3 regions of the Pseudomonas lutea genome follow, and region 2 is predicted to be linked to each of the others. Evidence: predicted binding sites of a transcription regulator. Region 2 holds the regulator's gene; each other region holds the start of a gene.
The links. Region 2 encodes FliA, which starts transcription of late flagellar genes. Its sites were predicted from a motif close to CTAAAGTTTNNNNNNNNNNNGCCGNTAA; they were not measured.

Region 1 (5,381 bases), on a different contig from region 2:
GCATCGTGCTTTCAGTCCGTAGACCTACGCAAGAATCAGGCCTGCACAGGCAAAGCGAGCCCTTCGCCCATTCGAACAGGCGAACCGGCCGCCAGCAGTTCGGACCATTTCACCTGGTTCGGGCCAAACAACACGATGGCGGTAGAGCCCAGTTTGAAGCGGCCCAGCTCCGCACCCTTCTCGAGATGGATAGGAGCACGCGCGGCCTCGTCGTAGCGGAACGTTTTTAGCTCACGCTTGGGCGGCGTAACCAGGCCCGCCCAGACGGTTTCGATCGATGCAACGATCATCGCGCCGACCAGTACCACCGCCATCGGACCGCGCTCAGTGTCGAACAGGCAGACCACCCGTTCGTTGCGGGCGAAGAGCTCAGGCACGTTTTCCGCAGTGGTCTGGTTGACCGAGAACAGCCGGCCAGGCACATAAACCATTTCGCGCAGGGTGCCGGCGAGCGGCATGTGAACGCGATGGTAATCCTTGGGTGACAGGTAAACGGTCGCGAATTCGCCACCCATGAACGGCGCAGACAGACGCGCATCACCGCCAAGCAGTTCCAGTGCGCTGTAGCTGTGACCCTTGGCCTGGAAAATCCGGCCATGTTCAATCGGACCCAATTGACTGACTGCGCCGTCGGCGGGGCAGAGGATCGCGCCCGGCGTTTCGTCCAGCGGGCGAGCGCCTGGCTTGAGTGAGCGGGTGAAGAAGTCATTGAAGTGCTGATACGCGGTGATGTCCTCGACCTGAGCCTGGGACATGTCAACCTGATAGCGGCGTACAAACCATTGGGTAAATGCATTCTTGAACCAGCGCACCCGGCATTCGGCAACACAGCCCGCCAGACGCGACAGCAGATGGTGGGGAAGCAAATACTGGAAAAGAATAAACAGACGCTGTTTCATCAAGATTCCTAAACGTTTGGAAAGGGAAATGCACATTGCGCCCATTGGGCGTCGATTCATTTTTCGACCGGGGTGTCCGGGTGATTGCCCCATTCGCCCCACGACCCGGCATAGCCTTTCACTCTCGGGTAGCCCAGTGCCTTGGCCACCAGATAGGTGAAACCGGAGCGGTGGTGGGTCTGGCAGTGCGTAATGATCTCTTTATCCGGCGTGATGCCGAGGCTTTCGAGGATCTGGGGCATGTCTTTACGGATACGCAGATTGCGCCTCTGATCCATGCCCGCAGTCCATTCGAAATTCACCGCGCCCGGTATATGGCCGCCTTTGGCCGCGACGACCTTTTCACCGGAATACTCCGTCGGTGCGCGAGCATCCCAGATCGCCAGATCAGCGGCGCCAAGACGGCTGTGCAGATACTCACGGGTCGCAGTGGGCTCGTCGTGCAACGTCAGCTGAACAGGACCACCCGCGGCAGCTGGCACGTCTGTCGACAGTTGCAGACCTTCGCCTTGCCAGGCCAGCAGGCCACCGTCGAGATAGTGATACTTTTTGTGTCCGATCACGTCGAGCAACCAGATGAAGCGGCCTGCCCAACCGCCGCCTTCGTCGTCGTAAACCACGTAGACGGCGTCAGGATTGTGGCCCAGTTCACCGAACAGAGCCTCCAGTTGCGTCTGGGTTGGCAACAGCCCCGGCGCAGGGGGCAAGCCCAGTTGTGTGCGTTTCGGATCGACAAAACGTGCGCCGGGCAGGTGCCCGGCCTCGTAGCGGGCCGGGCTGGTCAGGTCGACCAGAATAAGCTCGGGAGCGCTGAGGCGGGCCTGCAGGTCTGCGGGCTCGATGACCAGCGGCAAGCTTGAAAAGGCAGACATTTGGCGTCTCCGGATCGCGAAAAGGTTGCGAATTGTAGCTCAGCTGTCAGCCGTTGCGATGGCTAAAGGTCGTGAGCGCTTTCTCGATGCACTGTCCGGTTTTGCCGAACGCCTGCACGGACATTTCAGAAAAAGGCCCACCCCCCTGATCGGCCATCACCAACATCACCACGCGACCATTGCTGGCAAGTGAGCGGATCAAGAGATGTTCGCCGCTGAACAAATGGCGCAGTTGTGCCGGCAGCAGCGCCGAGAACTGCGCGTTGTTCGCAGGTGTCAGGCGGAGCTGTGTGGGCTGTGCAAGCAGGCGCTGCAGCAATGTACTGTTGTTGTAGGGAACCAGCAGCGCGGCGGCTGACTTGTCCAGCCCTGCGATTTGATGCACACGCAGGCTGTCGGTTTTTCGATCAGTCATCAGCAACACCACCCGCTGCATACCGGCCGCCACCAATGCATCCCGAGCGCAAGTTGTCAGGTGCATCGCGTTGATGAAAATGCCGGGCTCTTTGAGCAGGTCGGCGCAATGCCTGCGCCATACCTGCAGCGCATCGGGCGTGGGCGCCGGCGCTGGCAGCATGCCTTTATGCACGCGGCGCGCGTTCCACGGCCAAAGCAGCGCCTGTGCCGGATGCCAGATGTCCGGGGTCGAGTGCTGACGCGCGCTGGCCACAGCGTTTTGGTGAACCTGCTGTTGAAGCTGGTCCAGCGGCTGCTGCAGATAAAGACTGGTCAACAGTTGCCAGCGCAGGCTGTGCGGCGTGTCCCAGGCTTGATGCGCGGAAAGCGCCAGGCCGTTGGCCAACAAAATCGTGTTGGCGGGCTGATTGAGCCAGCGTCGAAGAGGCAGATCGGCATCGAGCTGCTGCCGCTGCTTGAGTGCGTCGTCGTTGCCGTGAGCGATGCGCAGGACTTTGACCAGACTGCGCTGCTGAGAGGTCAACAGTTCGTACCCTTGGGTCACCCAGACAGGCAGGCGCCAGTGGTGTGCCAGCGCCTGACAGAGATGCACCAGCCGTACGCCAAACAGCGAGTTTTCCACCGACTTGGCGCATTCACCTTTGTGGATAACCCGCAGCTCCCATTCTTCCAGTAGCGTGGGGTGTGCCAGCGCCATGGGCCAGAGCGGCGAGAGAAAGAGCAGACTGCCCAGGTGGATGTCCTGCCACAGCCGTGCCAGTTGATTGGCAAATAAACCGTAAGCCTGTTGCATCGCGTGCTGGCTGATCATCTGCAATTGGCGCAAGGCCACCGGAATCTCGCGTGCGTCGACGCTGGGCAAGCGCGCCAGCAGCGCTTCCGTACGCGCCAGGCCCAGGCGATTGATGGCTACCTCAAGACTCTCCGCAGGCTGAGTCAGGGCGTTATTGGCCAGGTTGGCCTCGCGCAGAACATTGAGCACCAAGGCCGGGCTGTCTTGCATGAGGTCTGCGATGTCACGCAACGAGCGACGGCTGTCGGTCAACGCGGCCTGAACTCGCTGATGCGCCACTGCGGGCACCGGCAACGCGATGCTGTCGAGCTGCTTTATCCATTGATCCAGGCTGCGGGGGACAGGGAGCGACGTAGCTTTATCTGATTGCATTCACAACACCCGTACGGCTGGGAGATTAGATCGACGTCGAGTACTGGCATCATGCTGGCCCTTGCAGCACACGGTCCGGCGGCACACATCGGTCAGGATTTTCGCGTGTTCTGACTATAGTCTGGCGCATTCATGCCGATAAGCAGGACAAGAGTTTCAGGCGCTTCTCGCGCAATGACCATGAACCCGACTCAGTAAGTATTTTCTACCTATGGCAAAAATTATCGGCATCATCGTCGTTTTCGCGAGCGTTCTCGGCGGATACGTACTGTCCCACGGTCAGATCGCTGCGTTGATCCAGCCTTTCGAGGTCATGATCATCGGCGGTGCGGCGCTGGGTGCATTCCTGCAAGCCAACCCGGGCTATATGACCATGCTGGTCATCAAGAAGTCCTTGAAGATGTTCAGCACCCGGTTCACCCATGGTTACTACCTTGAGGTGTTGGGCCTGGTCTACGAGATCCTCAACAAAAGCCGTCGCGAAGGCATGATGGCCATTGAAGGGGACATCGAAGAACCTGAGAACAGCCCGATTTTCGCCAAATATCCAGGCGTGCTCAAAGACACCCGCATGATCGCGTTCATCTGCGATTACCTGCGCATCATGTCCTCCGGCAACATGGCGCCGCACGAGCTGGAAGGCTTGTTCGACATGGAGCTGCTGAGCATGAAAGAAGAGCTTGAGCATCCTTCCCATGCGGTCACCGGGGTGGCCGATGCGATGCCCGGTTTCGGTATCGTCGCTGCGGTACTGGGTATCGTTGTGACCATGGCGTCCCTGGGTTCGGGCGACAAGGCCGCGATCGGCATGCACGTAGGTGCGGCGCTGGTCGGTACGTTCTTCGGTATTTTGGCGGCCTACGGCTTCTTCGGCCCGCTGGCCACTTCTCTGGCTCACGATGCCAAAGAAGAAATGAATGTCTACGAATCGATCAAGGCCTCGCTGGTTGCGTCGGCGTCCGGTGTGCCGCCTTCGCTGGCTGTAGAGTTCGGTCGCAAGGTGCTTTATCCAGCCCATCGCCCCAGCTTCAGTGAGCTGGAACAAGCTGTCCGCGGTCGTTGATCCATGGAAAATAATCAGCCGATTATCATAAAGCGCGTCAAGCGCTTTGGCGGGGGGCACCACGGCGGCGCCTGGAAGATTGCCTTCGCCGACTTTGCGACGGCGATGATGGCGTTCTTCCTTGTGCTCTGGCTGATGTCGTCGGCCACGCCCGAGCAACTGGTCGCTATTGCCGGTTACTTCAAGGACCCGGTCGGTTTCTCCGACAGCGGCTCGCCCTATGTGATCGACCTGGGCGGCTCGCCGGAGATGTCTCCTGACCAGACGCTCAACCCGGAAGTCAAATCGACGCCTGCACCAGACCGCGTGCCGGTTGATGCCGATCAGCAGGACTCGGCTGCCGAGCAGGTTGAGCAGGACCGTCTGGAGATGTTGCTGCAGGAACTGCAGACCAAGGTGAACGAGAACCCGCAACTGGCGAAGTTCAAGGACCAGATTCTGTTCGAGATTACTCAGGACGGGTTGCGTATCCAGATCACGGACGCGGACAACCGCCCGATGTTTGATATCGGCAGCGCGAAGCTTAAACCGTATTTCGAAGACATCCTGCTGGCCATGGCTGACACCATCAAAGCGGTGCCGAACAAGGTCAGCATCAGCGGTCACACCGATGCGACGCCTTACGTGGGCAACAACGGCTTCGGTAACTGGGAGCTGTCGTCAGGTCGCGCGAACGCCGCACGACGGGCGTTGGTGGCGGGAGGTTACCCCGATCCGCAAGTGGCGCGTGTGGTGGGTTACGCCTCGTCGGCGCTGTACGACAAGCAGCACCCGCAGAACCCGATCAACCGCCGTATCGACATCGTGGTGATGACCAAGAAAGCGCAGCAGCGTATCGAAGGCGCGCAGAACTCGGGTGAAGCACCGCAAACGCCGGATGCACCGAGCGGCGCTGCGCCAGCGCCGACGCCAGGCGCCATTGCACCTGCCAATCAACCGGGGGCATCGATCTCGACGCCCGCCGT
Region 2 (5,381 bases):
GTTGAAATACGGCGCGCAAAATATCGCGCTGGTGAGCATGGACAGTTTCCGCATTGGTGCTCAGGAACAGCTGAAGACGCTGGGCCGGATCCTCAATGTACCGGTGACCCACGTCGACCCGGGGCAATCCCTGGCGCAGGCGCTGGAACCGCTGCTGCGCAAGCGCGTCGTGTTGATCGACACCGCGGGCCTGCAAGCCAGCGATCCGGCATTGCGTCTGCAACTGGAGACCCTGGCCGGGCGTGGCATCAAGGCGCGCAACTACCTGGTGCTGGCGACAACCAGCCAGAAGCAGGTGCTGTCTGCGGCGTACCACAGCTATAAACGTTGCGGCCTGGCCGGGTGCATCCTGACCAAGCTCGACGAAACCGCCAGCCTGGGCGAAGTGCTCAGCCTGGCGGTGACACACGAACTGCCTGTGGCCTATCTCACTGATGGCCCACGGATACCGGACGATCTGCATTTGCCGCGTCGGCACCAATTGGTGAGCCGGGCTGTCAGCGTGCAGATGCAGGAGGAGCCTAGCGAGGAAGCGATGGCGGATATGTTTGCGGATCTTTATCACAGCACCGGCAAGCGAGCGGGCTAGGTGAAGAAAATGACAGTGGAATTTTCCTGCATCGATGGTCTGCCAGGCATTGTTCAGGCACTGAACGTGCAGCCCGACATGTGGCTTAGGTCTAAGCAAGACAAGGTAAACAATTAACATGGGCAGCATGCATCCCGTACAGGTTATCGCGGTGACCGGTGGCAAAGGTGGCGTAGGCAAGACCAACGTTTCAGTGAATCTTTCACTGGCGCTGGCCGAGCTGGGACGTCGCGTCATGCTGCTGGACGCCGATCTGGGTTTGGCCAACGTTGACGTACTGTTGGGCCTGACCCCCAAGCGCACCCTGGCTGACGTCATCGAAGGGCGGTGCGAGCTGCGCGACGTCCTGCTGCAGGGCCCGGGCGGCGTGCGCATCGTACCGGCGGCGTCGGGGACACAGAGCATGGTCCACCTGACCCCGGCCCAGCATGCCGGGCTGATCCAGGCATTCAGTGACATCGGCGACAACCTGGATGTGCTGGTCATCGACACCGCTGCCGGTATCGGCGAGTCAGTGGTGAGCTTCGTTCGCGCCGCTCAGGAAGTGCTGCTGGTGGTGTGCGACGAGCCTACGTCGATCACCGACGCCTACGCCCTGATCAAACTGCTCAACCGCGATTACGGCATGAACCGCTTCCGCGTGCTGGCCAACATGGCCCAGAGCCCGCAGGAAGGGCGCAACCTCTTCGCCAAGCTGACCAAGGTCACCGACCGCTTCCTTGACGTGGCGCTGCAGTACGTCGGCGCGGTGCCGTACGACGAGTGCGTACGCAAGGCGGTGCAGAAACAGCGCGCCGTGTACGAAGCGTTTCCGCGTTCCAAATGTGCGCTGGCGTTCAAGGCCATCGCGCAGAAAGTTGACACCTGGCCGCTGCCGGCAAACCCGCGCGGTCACCTGGAATTTTTCGTTGAACGCCTCGTGCATCACACCAGCGCAGGGCCCGTCTCATGACAGCAAGTGGCTATCGCATGTACAGCAAATCGTCCAAAGATTCTCAGTATGAGCTGATCGAGCGTTATGCCCCGCTGGTCAAACGAATCGCCTATCACTTGCTGGCACGTCTGCCAGCCAGCGTTCAGGTCGAGGACTTGATCCAGGCGGGCATGATCGGCTTGCTCGAAGTCTCGACCAAATACGACTCCACCAAAGGGGCCAGCTTCGAGACGTACGCGGGTATTCGTATCCGTGGAGCGATGCTCGATGAAGTGCGCAAGGGGGACTGGGCGCCGCGCTCGGTCCACCGCAACACGCGCATGGTCAGCGACGCGATTCGTGCAATCGAAGCAAAAACCGGCCGTGACGCTAAAGATCACGAGGTTGCTGCCGAACTTCAATTGAGTCTCGACGATTACTACGGGATTTTGAACGATACCCTGGGCAGTCGCTTGTTCAGTTTCGACGACCTGTTGCAGGACGGCGAACATGAAGGGCTGCACGAGGACGGCGCGAGCCAGTCGCTCGAGCCGTCGCGGGACCTGGAAGACGAGCGCTTCCAGGCGGCATTGGCGGAGGCCATTGCCAACCTGCCGGAGCGCGAACGTCTGGTGTTGTCGCTGTACTACGACGAAGAGCTGAACCTCAAGGAAATCGGTGAGGTACTGGGTGTCAGCGAATCGCGCGTCAGCCAGCTGCACAGTCAGTGCGCCGCGCGTCTGCGGGGTCGTCTTGGCGAGTGGCGCGCCCGCTCCTGAATTCTGACGCACGCCGCAAGGCCTGCGAGTTGCTTGTAAGACCGGCTGTGCAAGACGTTGAGCGGGAAGTGGAAGAGGCAGGCAGGAGTCGGTCGAACCGGGTCGTAGATGATCCGGTTTCGCTGCGCTCGTCCCGGTCGATCCCAGCCCTCCGATGTCCGGCACCGCCGGTATTGATTGAACGCGCGTTCAGGTGCTGAACGCGTTAAAGACTGCTTGGAGGTCGAATTGGACAAGAACATGAAAATCCTCATCGTTGATGACTTCTCAACGATGCGGCGGATCATAAAAAACCTGTTGCGTGACCTTGGGTTCACCAACACGGCCGAAGCAGATGACGGACTCACCGCATTGCCCATGCTGCAAAGCGGCGCCTTTGACTTCCTCGTCACTGACTGGAACATGCCCGGCATGTCCGGCATCGACCTGCTGCGTCAGGTGCGTGCAGACGAGCGTCTGCGCAGTCTGCCGGTGTTGATGGTCACTGCCGAAGCCAAACGCGAGCAGATCATCGAAGCCGCTCAGGCCGGTGTGAACGGCTACGTGGTGAAGCCGTTCACTGCGCAAGTGCTCAAAGAAAAAATCGAAAAGATATTCGAGCGCGTCAATAGCTGATGTCCGCTGCGAGGGCGCTATGGATTCCAAAGATTCGACAATGGGTGACTTTGAGTCAACCCTGAAGAAACACGCACAAGAGCTGGTCGCGAGCCTTGAAAAAGGCAAGTTCGGCGATGCCGTGCAACTGATCCATGAGCTTAACCAGACCCGGGACAGAGGCCTGTACCAGGAGGTCGGCAAACTGACGCGCGAGCTGCACAGCGCGATCGTCAATTTCCAGATCGACCCGAACATGCCTCAGGCCGAGGAGGTCTCTCAGATCACCGACGCCACCGAGCGGCTCTCGTACGTGGTCAGGCTGACCGAAAACGCGGCCAACCGGACCATGGACCTGGTGGAGCAGAGCACGCCGTTGATGAGCGGGCTCAGTGCCGACGCCAAATCCTTGAGCGCCGACTGGGGACGCTTCATGCGCCGCGAGATCAGCGCCGAAGAGTTTCGTGATCTGGCGCGCCGCGTCGATACGTTCCTGACGCGCAGCGAAAAGGAGACCACCGAGGTCTCCGCGCACCTCAACGACATTCTGCTGGCCCAGGATTACCAGGACCTCACCGGTCAGGTGATCAAGCGCGTGACCACGCTGGTGACCGAAGTGGAGCGCAACCTGCTCAAGCTGGTCCTCATGGCCAGCCAGGTAGACCGTTTCGCCGGCATCGAACACGACCAGGAAGTCTTCCGTCAGCAAAAAGAACAAGAAAAACTTCACTCCAAGGGTGAAGGTCCGCAGATCCATGCCGATAAACGTGAAGACGTCGTATCCGGACAGGATGATGTGGACGATCTGCTATCCAGCCTCGGCTTCTGATTCGGTCATCCGGATTTCAGATTTCAGGTTCTCTGTGAAAGTGGCTGCTGGACCCGCGCGCCAATGCTTCGACGAAAGCAATGCGCGCTGGCCGTCAGTGCAGCCTCCGGATCGGTTTGACGGTTAATTTTAGGAGCACCCCCCAATGAGCTTCGGCGCCGATGAAGAAATCCTTCAGGATTTTCTGGTAGAGGCCGGCGAGATTCTGGAGCAGTTGTCCGAGCAGTTGGTTGAGCTGGAAAGCCGGCCAGACGATGCGGATCTGCTCAATGCAATTTTTCGCGGTTTTCACACTGTAAAAGGGGGCGCCGGCTTCCTCCAGCTCAACGAGCTGGTTGAATGCTGTCACATCGCCGAGAACGTGTTCGACATCCTGCGCAAGGGTGAACGCCGCGTCGACTCGGAGCTCATGGACGTGGTGCTCGAGGCCCTCGACACCGTCAACAGCATGTTCGGTCAGGTGCGCGAGCGTTCCGCCGTGACCCCGGCCACGCCTGAATTGCTGGCGGCCCTGGCACGTCTGGCCGAGCCGGCCTCTGCCGACGAAGTCGCTGCCGCACCGGTGGTCGAAGAGCCGGTCGCTGAAGCGCCGTCCGAAGACATCACCGACTACGAATTCGAACAGCTTCTGGATTCGCTCAACGCCGTCAAGGCTCAGGCGGCTGGGGGTGTTGTTGCCCCCGTTGCTCCTGCTGCGCCCGCTGCTGCCGCGCCTGTTCCTTCACCGGCTCCGACAGCATCGACGAGCAGCGCGCCCAGTGACGAGATCACCGACGCCGAGTTTGAATCGCTCCTCGATCAGTTGCACGGCAAAGGCCAGTTCGCCGTTGATGCCGTACAGCCGACCGCCGCGGTGACGCCTGCGGCTGCGCCGGCCAGTGACGAAATCACGGACGACGAATTCGAGTCGCTGCTTGATCAGTTGCATGGCAAGGGCTCGTTCTCGCCAGACGCCGCTGCTTCTGCTGTGGCAGCCGCACCCGCCGCACCCGCCGCGCCGGCTGCTCCTGCTGCGCCCGCCGCTGCGTCGAAAGCCGCTGCCTCGGACGAGATCACCGATAACGAATTCGAAGACCTGCTGGATCAGTTGCACGGCAAGGGCAAGTTTGAACCTGCCGTCGCCGCCGCTGCGCCTGCTGCACCGGCCAAAAAGCCTGAGCCCGCTGCCAAGCCCGAACCGGCTAAAGCGACACCTGCTGCTGCGGTACCGGCCAAAGCTGCACCCGCCGCCGCGCCTGCACCGGCCCGAGCGGCTGCTCCGGCGCCCAGCGAGAAGCCGCCGTCCGAAGCGGAAACCACCGTGCGCGTCGACACCGCGCGGCTGGACGAAATCATGAACATGGTCGGCGAACTGGTGCTGGTGCGTAACCGACTGGTCCGCCTGGGCGCCAACAGCGCCGATGAAGCCATGTCCAAGGCCGTGTCCAATCTGGACGTGGTCACCGCTGACCTGCAGACCGCGGTCATGAAGACCCGCATGCAGCCGATCAAGAAAGTGTTCGGCCGCTTCCCGCGACTGGTTCGCGATCTGGCGCGTCAGTTGAAGAAAGAAATCAGCCTTGAACTGGTGGGTGAAGAAACCGACCTGGACAAGAACCTTGTAGAGGCCCTGGCCGACCCGCTGGTCCACTTGGTGCGCAACGCGGTTGACCACGGTATCGAGTCGCCGGAAGAACG
Region 3 (5,381 bases), on a different contig from region 2:
CCATGACTCGGTTAACAATGGCAGCAGGCATGCCAGTACCATTATCGGTGAGAGCAACACTGACATAGCGGCCCGGCATCAGCCCGTCATAGGAAGTCGACGCGAGATCCTGGATGGTGACGTTCTTGGTCTCGACCGTAAGCAACCGATCTGATCGTGCTTCCATGGCGTCCCGGGCATTAATGAAGATGTTCAGCAGCGCAACCTCTGTCTGCGTTGGATCTACCCGGCAATTCCATAGATCAGGTTGCAGCACTAGTCTCAGCTCGGTATCGAGGAGCACCGTAGAGGCCATGTCTTGTGAGGAGCTGACAATGTTGTTGAGATTGATGACACGACCCTGCAGCTTCTGCTTGCGTGAAAAGGCAAGCAGCTGTTGAGTTAAAGTCTTCGCTCGCTCCGCTGCGTCGCGCGCATTCGTCGCACTGCGCAGTACCCGCTGCTGGTCGTACTGAGGCTTGCCAGCGGTTCGCTGGATCATGTCCAGGTACCCGATCATCACCTGCAGCAAATTATTGAAATCGTGAGCTATCCCGCCTGTGAGCTGCCCAAGAGCCTCCATTTTTTGCGCTTGACGCAAACCATCCTCGGCGTCACGCCGACGGCTCACGTCCAACTGGGACGCGAAAAAATAGATGAGCTCTCCAGCTTCGTTGTACACCGGCGAAATGAACAGCGCGTTCCAGAACGACGATCCGTCTTTTTTATAATTGACGATCTCGACCGCAATCTCAGTTTCCTCGTCGATCGCTTTACGAACCTTGGCCACAATCTCTCGATCGGTCTCAATGCCCTGAAGAAATCGACAGTTATGACCGACGATTTCTGACCGGTCGTAGCCGGTCATTTCGATGAAAGCGTTGTTGGCAAAGATGATTGGGTTATCAGGCCGTTTGGGATCCGTAACGATCATCGGCATGCGGGTAGTTTCTACCGCCGCAAAAAACACGTTGTGATCCGAACCGCTGATGTCGCCGGTTGAGGTATTGCTGACAGACTGCGTGCGGTGGACCATCGAAGCTCCGGGTCAAGGAGGAATACAGAGACAGCCAGGACTGCGGACAGGCCGTACGATGGTGGTCAGACAGATCCGAATGATTAAGATTCCTCAAACCCCTTGGCTGAATTGGCAGGCTTCGACGATGTAGCTGAGTAAGGGTGTTACCGAGTTTACAGGCGTCGATTCGTGGCTCGGCGAGAGACCGGATGACGAACCCATTCATTCCCCACGTTCTTTCAGAGCAATTCCAGGAGCTAGTGACGGCCGTGAATGAGGCGGCAAACAGCTGGCTGCCGAAAGTCGGCCCAGACGGCATGCCGTTGGATCCCTGACTTGCGCTACCGAAACGGGACTTATGATTGAACGAAGTGTCCTGCCGCTTGGCGCTCAATCGGCAGGGGTGGCCTCGAACTAGGCTCGTGTGATGTGGGCTACACCCGGAATCGACGGATCTGCTCGTTGAGTCCGACTGCCAGTTCTGACAACTGCTGGCTCGCTGCCCGTGTTTGTTCAGCCCCGGCCGCTGTTTGCACCGAGAGATCACGTATTCGCACCAAGTTGCGGTCGACCTCGCGGGCCACTTGAGCCTGCTCCTCGGCAGCGCTGGCGATCACCAGATTCCGCTCGTCAATGCCCGACACCGACTGGGAAATGGCGGAGAGGGCAGTGCTGGCCAACTGGGCCTGTTCGCGGGTCTGCCGGGCTTGGTCGGCACTCGTCAGCAAAGCATCTACAGTCTGGCCGGTGCCCAGCTGAATGCTTCCGATCATGCTTTCAATTTCCCGGGTGCTCTCGCCGGTGCGATGGGCGAGCGCTCGGACCTCATCGGCAACCACTGCGAAGCCACGACCGGCGTCGCCTGCGCGAGCGGCCTCGATTGCAGCGTTGAGAGCCAAAAGGTTGGTCTGCTCGGCGACCGAACGGATGACGTCTAGAACCTGACTGATGTTGCGAGTCTGCTCAGCCAGCTCACCCGCGCGCTCGCTTGCGCCCATGACGTTATTTGTCAGGGTCTCGATCGCGCTGAGCGTATTACCGAGCTGTTGCTGTCCTTGGCGCGCCGTATCGGCGGCTTGTCGCGAATCGGTCGAGGTGGCCGTAGCGTTGCCGGCTACCTCGTCGACCGCTTGGCTCATTTCCGTCACTGCTGTGGCTGCCATCTCGATTTCGCTGTTCTGCTGCTGCAGGCCGATAGCGCTCTCATGCATGACCGCCGTCATTTCCTCCGCAGCCGAAGCGAGTTGAGTCGCGGAATGGCCCAAGTGGCCCAAGGTGTCCCGCAAATTAGTTTGCATCTCCTGCATCGCCTGCAGGAGCTGAGCCGCTTCGTCTTTACCACGTGTGTCCAGCGTCTGTGTTAAGTCACCACTGGCGATGGTCTTGGCGGCGCTTACAGCGTCAGCTATCGGTCTGGTCAAGCTTACGGTTAGACGCCAGGCAAGCAGCAGAGTCAGGCCCAGAGCAAGTCCTATAGCTACCCAAGTGATGGACCTGGATTGGGTATACGTCGCATTGCCGGTTTCGGCGGCTGCTTTGATGTCCTCCTGGTTGATCTTGCGCAGGGCCTCGGTACTTTCATTCATCTTCGCACCCAGCTGTGCCATGCCTGACTGCACCAGAGCGCGCGCTTCATCCACCTTTCCAGCGGCAACGAGTTCGGCGAGCTGACCAATGCTCTTCAGGTATTCCTGGTGGACCTGGCGAAGGCTCTCGAAGGCCTGACGTTCATGATCCGAGGTGACAAGCCTGTCGTAGCGGCCGAATGCTGCAGCCACGTCGCCATTTATGCCGTCGATTTTGGTGCGTGTGCTTGAGACAGTTGCTGAATCAGGGATGGCCAAAAGTCGCAGTACTTCAATTCGGGTGCGGGCCAGCTGGAGGGCAAGGTTGTCTGCTTCGACGATACTCGGAACGCTGTTGTTCTCGATCACCAAACTCTGGTTGCGGATCTGCGACATCTGCAGAACGCCGAAAATACCGACACCGGCGACCAAGGCGGCCAAAAGGCCGAAACACAATAAACTGCGGCTAGCGATGTTCAGTGAGCGGAAGGTCATGTCCGAGTCCGATTGATGATTGTGCTAAGGACATCGACGACGGGCGTTTTTACTTGAGGTATTAGCATAAGGACGCGACCTCCAGCCGATAGCTGGTGCGGCCCGTCTTGGAAACTTACACAGGGGAACGCCGCCCTCCATGAGGTCTGGCTTCAAACTGGGCATACGCAGTCGAGAGCAAGGCGTGCCGTGGATTGGATCGTTGCCAGGGCGCAAGTGGTGCCTTGAGGCGATCGGCAGCAGTCTTGTCTGGGTAGCTTTCCGCCTAAAGCACCCGCTCGGATAGAACCCTGTGCCGCCTACTGGCTGCGTATAACGGGATATCCGTTAAATAGGCCTCCTGACTTTCCGACAGTCCGGGGGCCTTTTTATGGCCGCAGATTCTTGTTCATTGCGAACGACAGCTATCGACCCATAGCGGCCTGTCGGCAGCTAGCAGGTCAAAACCGCTGAGAGGAAGCGAGAAAGCATCCGTCACAGGGCATTGTCAATATGCCTCACCTTCATCGCCTTCAACGATGGCTGCGAGTGCTTTCGCAATTTCCTTGGCCTTAATGATTGCCGCATCGCTGTAGACGAAGGAAATTACCCCCTTGCGATAATCAAAGAGATACTGTTGCTGTGTTAGTGGATTCGTCCAAATTGCCGAGTTTTTGCCGCTGGAAACAATCGTTTCACCGGTGACGGGATTTCTGCGAGCCAACTCGTTTTCTAGCTTCATCGATGGATCACTTGCGCAAAGTGATTGCCATTCTTCAAGAGCTATTTCCATTGGTTTGAAAATATGAAGTTCGTAGGCCATAGGTGTGCTGGCTCCTAACTTTTGGCTGCGTGTGAAGAGTTTGTGAGAGGCCTGAATGTCAGCGACGGCCGAGGCCAGCGACTGACGGCAGAGCTGTCCAGTGACTGCTTCTGGCCGATTGCTGCCTAATGAGGGCAGGCATTTACCCGCCAAGAGCTGACGTTTTTGAGTTGTTGGTACTAGGTTGATTTGACCACTCATATTTACCGAATTTGATCCGCCCTCTATTGAGCGATACCAAACTCAATCTCCGTTCTTTGCCTCCCATGTGGCAAGCAGGAAAAGTGCAGTTGAGCCCGCCAGATTCACTGCCAGCTCTGCGTGCCTTGGAGCAGCCTTCACCCCGCCTTTTCCTTTTCCGTGAGCATCGCTGAGACGATTCCGAAGCGCGCCTAAACCCTCTATAACTGCTGTACACCCTCCAAGGATTTGCTTAAATACAACCTCTTCATGTTGTGCCTTCGTCAGATTTAAAAGCGTAGCTGTTTGCTTGTAGAGCTTGTTCAGGTCAGGAGTTGTCTCATGGTCGCTCGTTCCGGCTTCGTCAAGAATGTGTTTGCATACCGACTCTAGGAGCGTACGGGCCATGGTTATAGCTCCCTCGGGATCGGTTGAGCGCCTTTCAAGCGCCTTTGTCCAAGCGATCCGAACGTGCTCAGCGTCAATGCGGTCCAGCGCTTCAGAGACAACGATATCTGAAGGGGGCTCCCCACCCGATTCAGCGAAGTCAACGAGCGCCCTAAAATCATCCCAGATGAATTTCCTACGCTCGGCGTAGCTTGCGAATTTCGGCTGGATGAACCCCCAAAACTGATCCAAGTTCCTGTAACGACGCACCCACGCGGGAACCAGCGATGCCACACGAGGGTCATCAAGAACGCTCTGCCGGTAAAGAGGGTGAGCCCGCTCATCATCGTCGTTTCCGTTCCCGGTGGCACGATTGATGTAGATCGATTGCAAGCCTTCAACGTCATCAATGAGAGCCATAGCTTTCCTACTTTCGTCGCCTGTATACCAAACAGTTATACCAGCTCATGATTGCCTATAAGCCTAGCGCGTAGCGACACAGCTGCGCGTGCGCCGTATGGGGCTATGCGGTTGCGCGCAATCTCAAATCCACTAATTACCGTATAGCTGAGTGACCGCATTTGGCCGAAAGCTGCCGTTAATAAACCGACCAACAGGCGTAGCTTTATTGGTTGGTGCGCATGGCTTACAACTCAAACAAGGGTATGGTTTTGGGCGTATCAAACCGGCCCGCACAGCGCTACCTTCAGCATCTAACAAATGTACGCTGAGGAATGGAAACAGTGGAGACTGAACGAGGTATTGAAGAATGGAACGGTCGATGGTCGATCGTTGCCGGACGTGCTGTATGCACTGGCTGCATGGAAAGCCAAGCACTGGAAGACTGCGAAGCCCCATTCCTACACGCCGAAACCTGTCCAGCCAACGACTTTGAAGACCATCATCCCTGGGTAGCGTTGCACGACATTCTTGACAATGCCCGGGGGTGAGCTGC

Region 1: the regulator FliA is predicted to act here: its motif matches at 3,468-3,495, upstream of motA (flagellar motor stator protein MotA).
Region 3: the regulator FliA is predicted to act here: its motif matches at 3,088-3,115, upstream of LT42_RS24540 (methyl-accepting chemotaxis protein).

Annotation. Positions count from the first base shown of each region.
Region 1 covers NZ_JRMB01000002.1:1,235,784-1,241,164, reverse strand. Annotated here, with positions in the region: gene asd (archaetidylserine decarboxylase) at 36-905, opposite strand; gene LT42_RS17780 (rhodanese-like domain-containing protein) at 956-1,771, opposite strand; gene LT42_RS17775 (HDOD domain-containing protein) at 1,818-3,353, opposite strand; gene motA (flagellar motor stator protein MotA) at 3,565-4,416, shown strand; gene motB (flagellar motor protein MotB) at 4,420-5,381, shown strand, end outside.
Region 2 covers NZ_JRMB01000001.1:1,957,679-1,963,059, reverse strand. Annotated here, with positions in the region: gene flhF (flagellar biosynthesis GTPase FlhF) at 1-589, shown strand, start outside; gene fleN (flagellar synthesis regulator FleN) at 708-1,541, shown strand; gene fliA (RNA polymerase sigma factor FliA) at 1,538-2,281, shown strand; gene LT42_RS08410 (chemotaxis response regulator CheY) at 2,522-2,896, shown strand; gene LT42_RS08405 (protein phosphatase CheZ) at 2,916-3,704, shown strand; gene LT42_RS08400 (chemotaxis protein CheA) at 3,850-5,381, shown strand, end outside.
Region 3 covers NZ_JRMB01000005.1:16,912-22,292, reverse strand. Annotated here, with positions in the region: gene LT42_RS24545 (histidine kinase famiy protein) at 1-1,015, opposite strand, end outside; gene LT42_RS24540 (methyl-accepting chemotaxis protein) at 1,432-3,057, opposite strand; gene LT42_RS26305 (hypothetical protein) at 3,545-4,060, opposite strand; gene LT42_RS24530 (abortive infection family protein) at 4,103-4,846, opposite strand.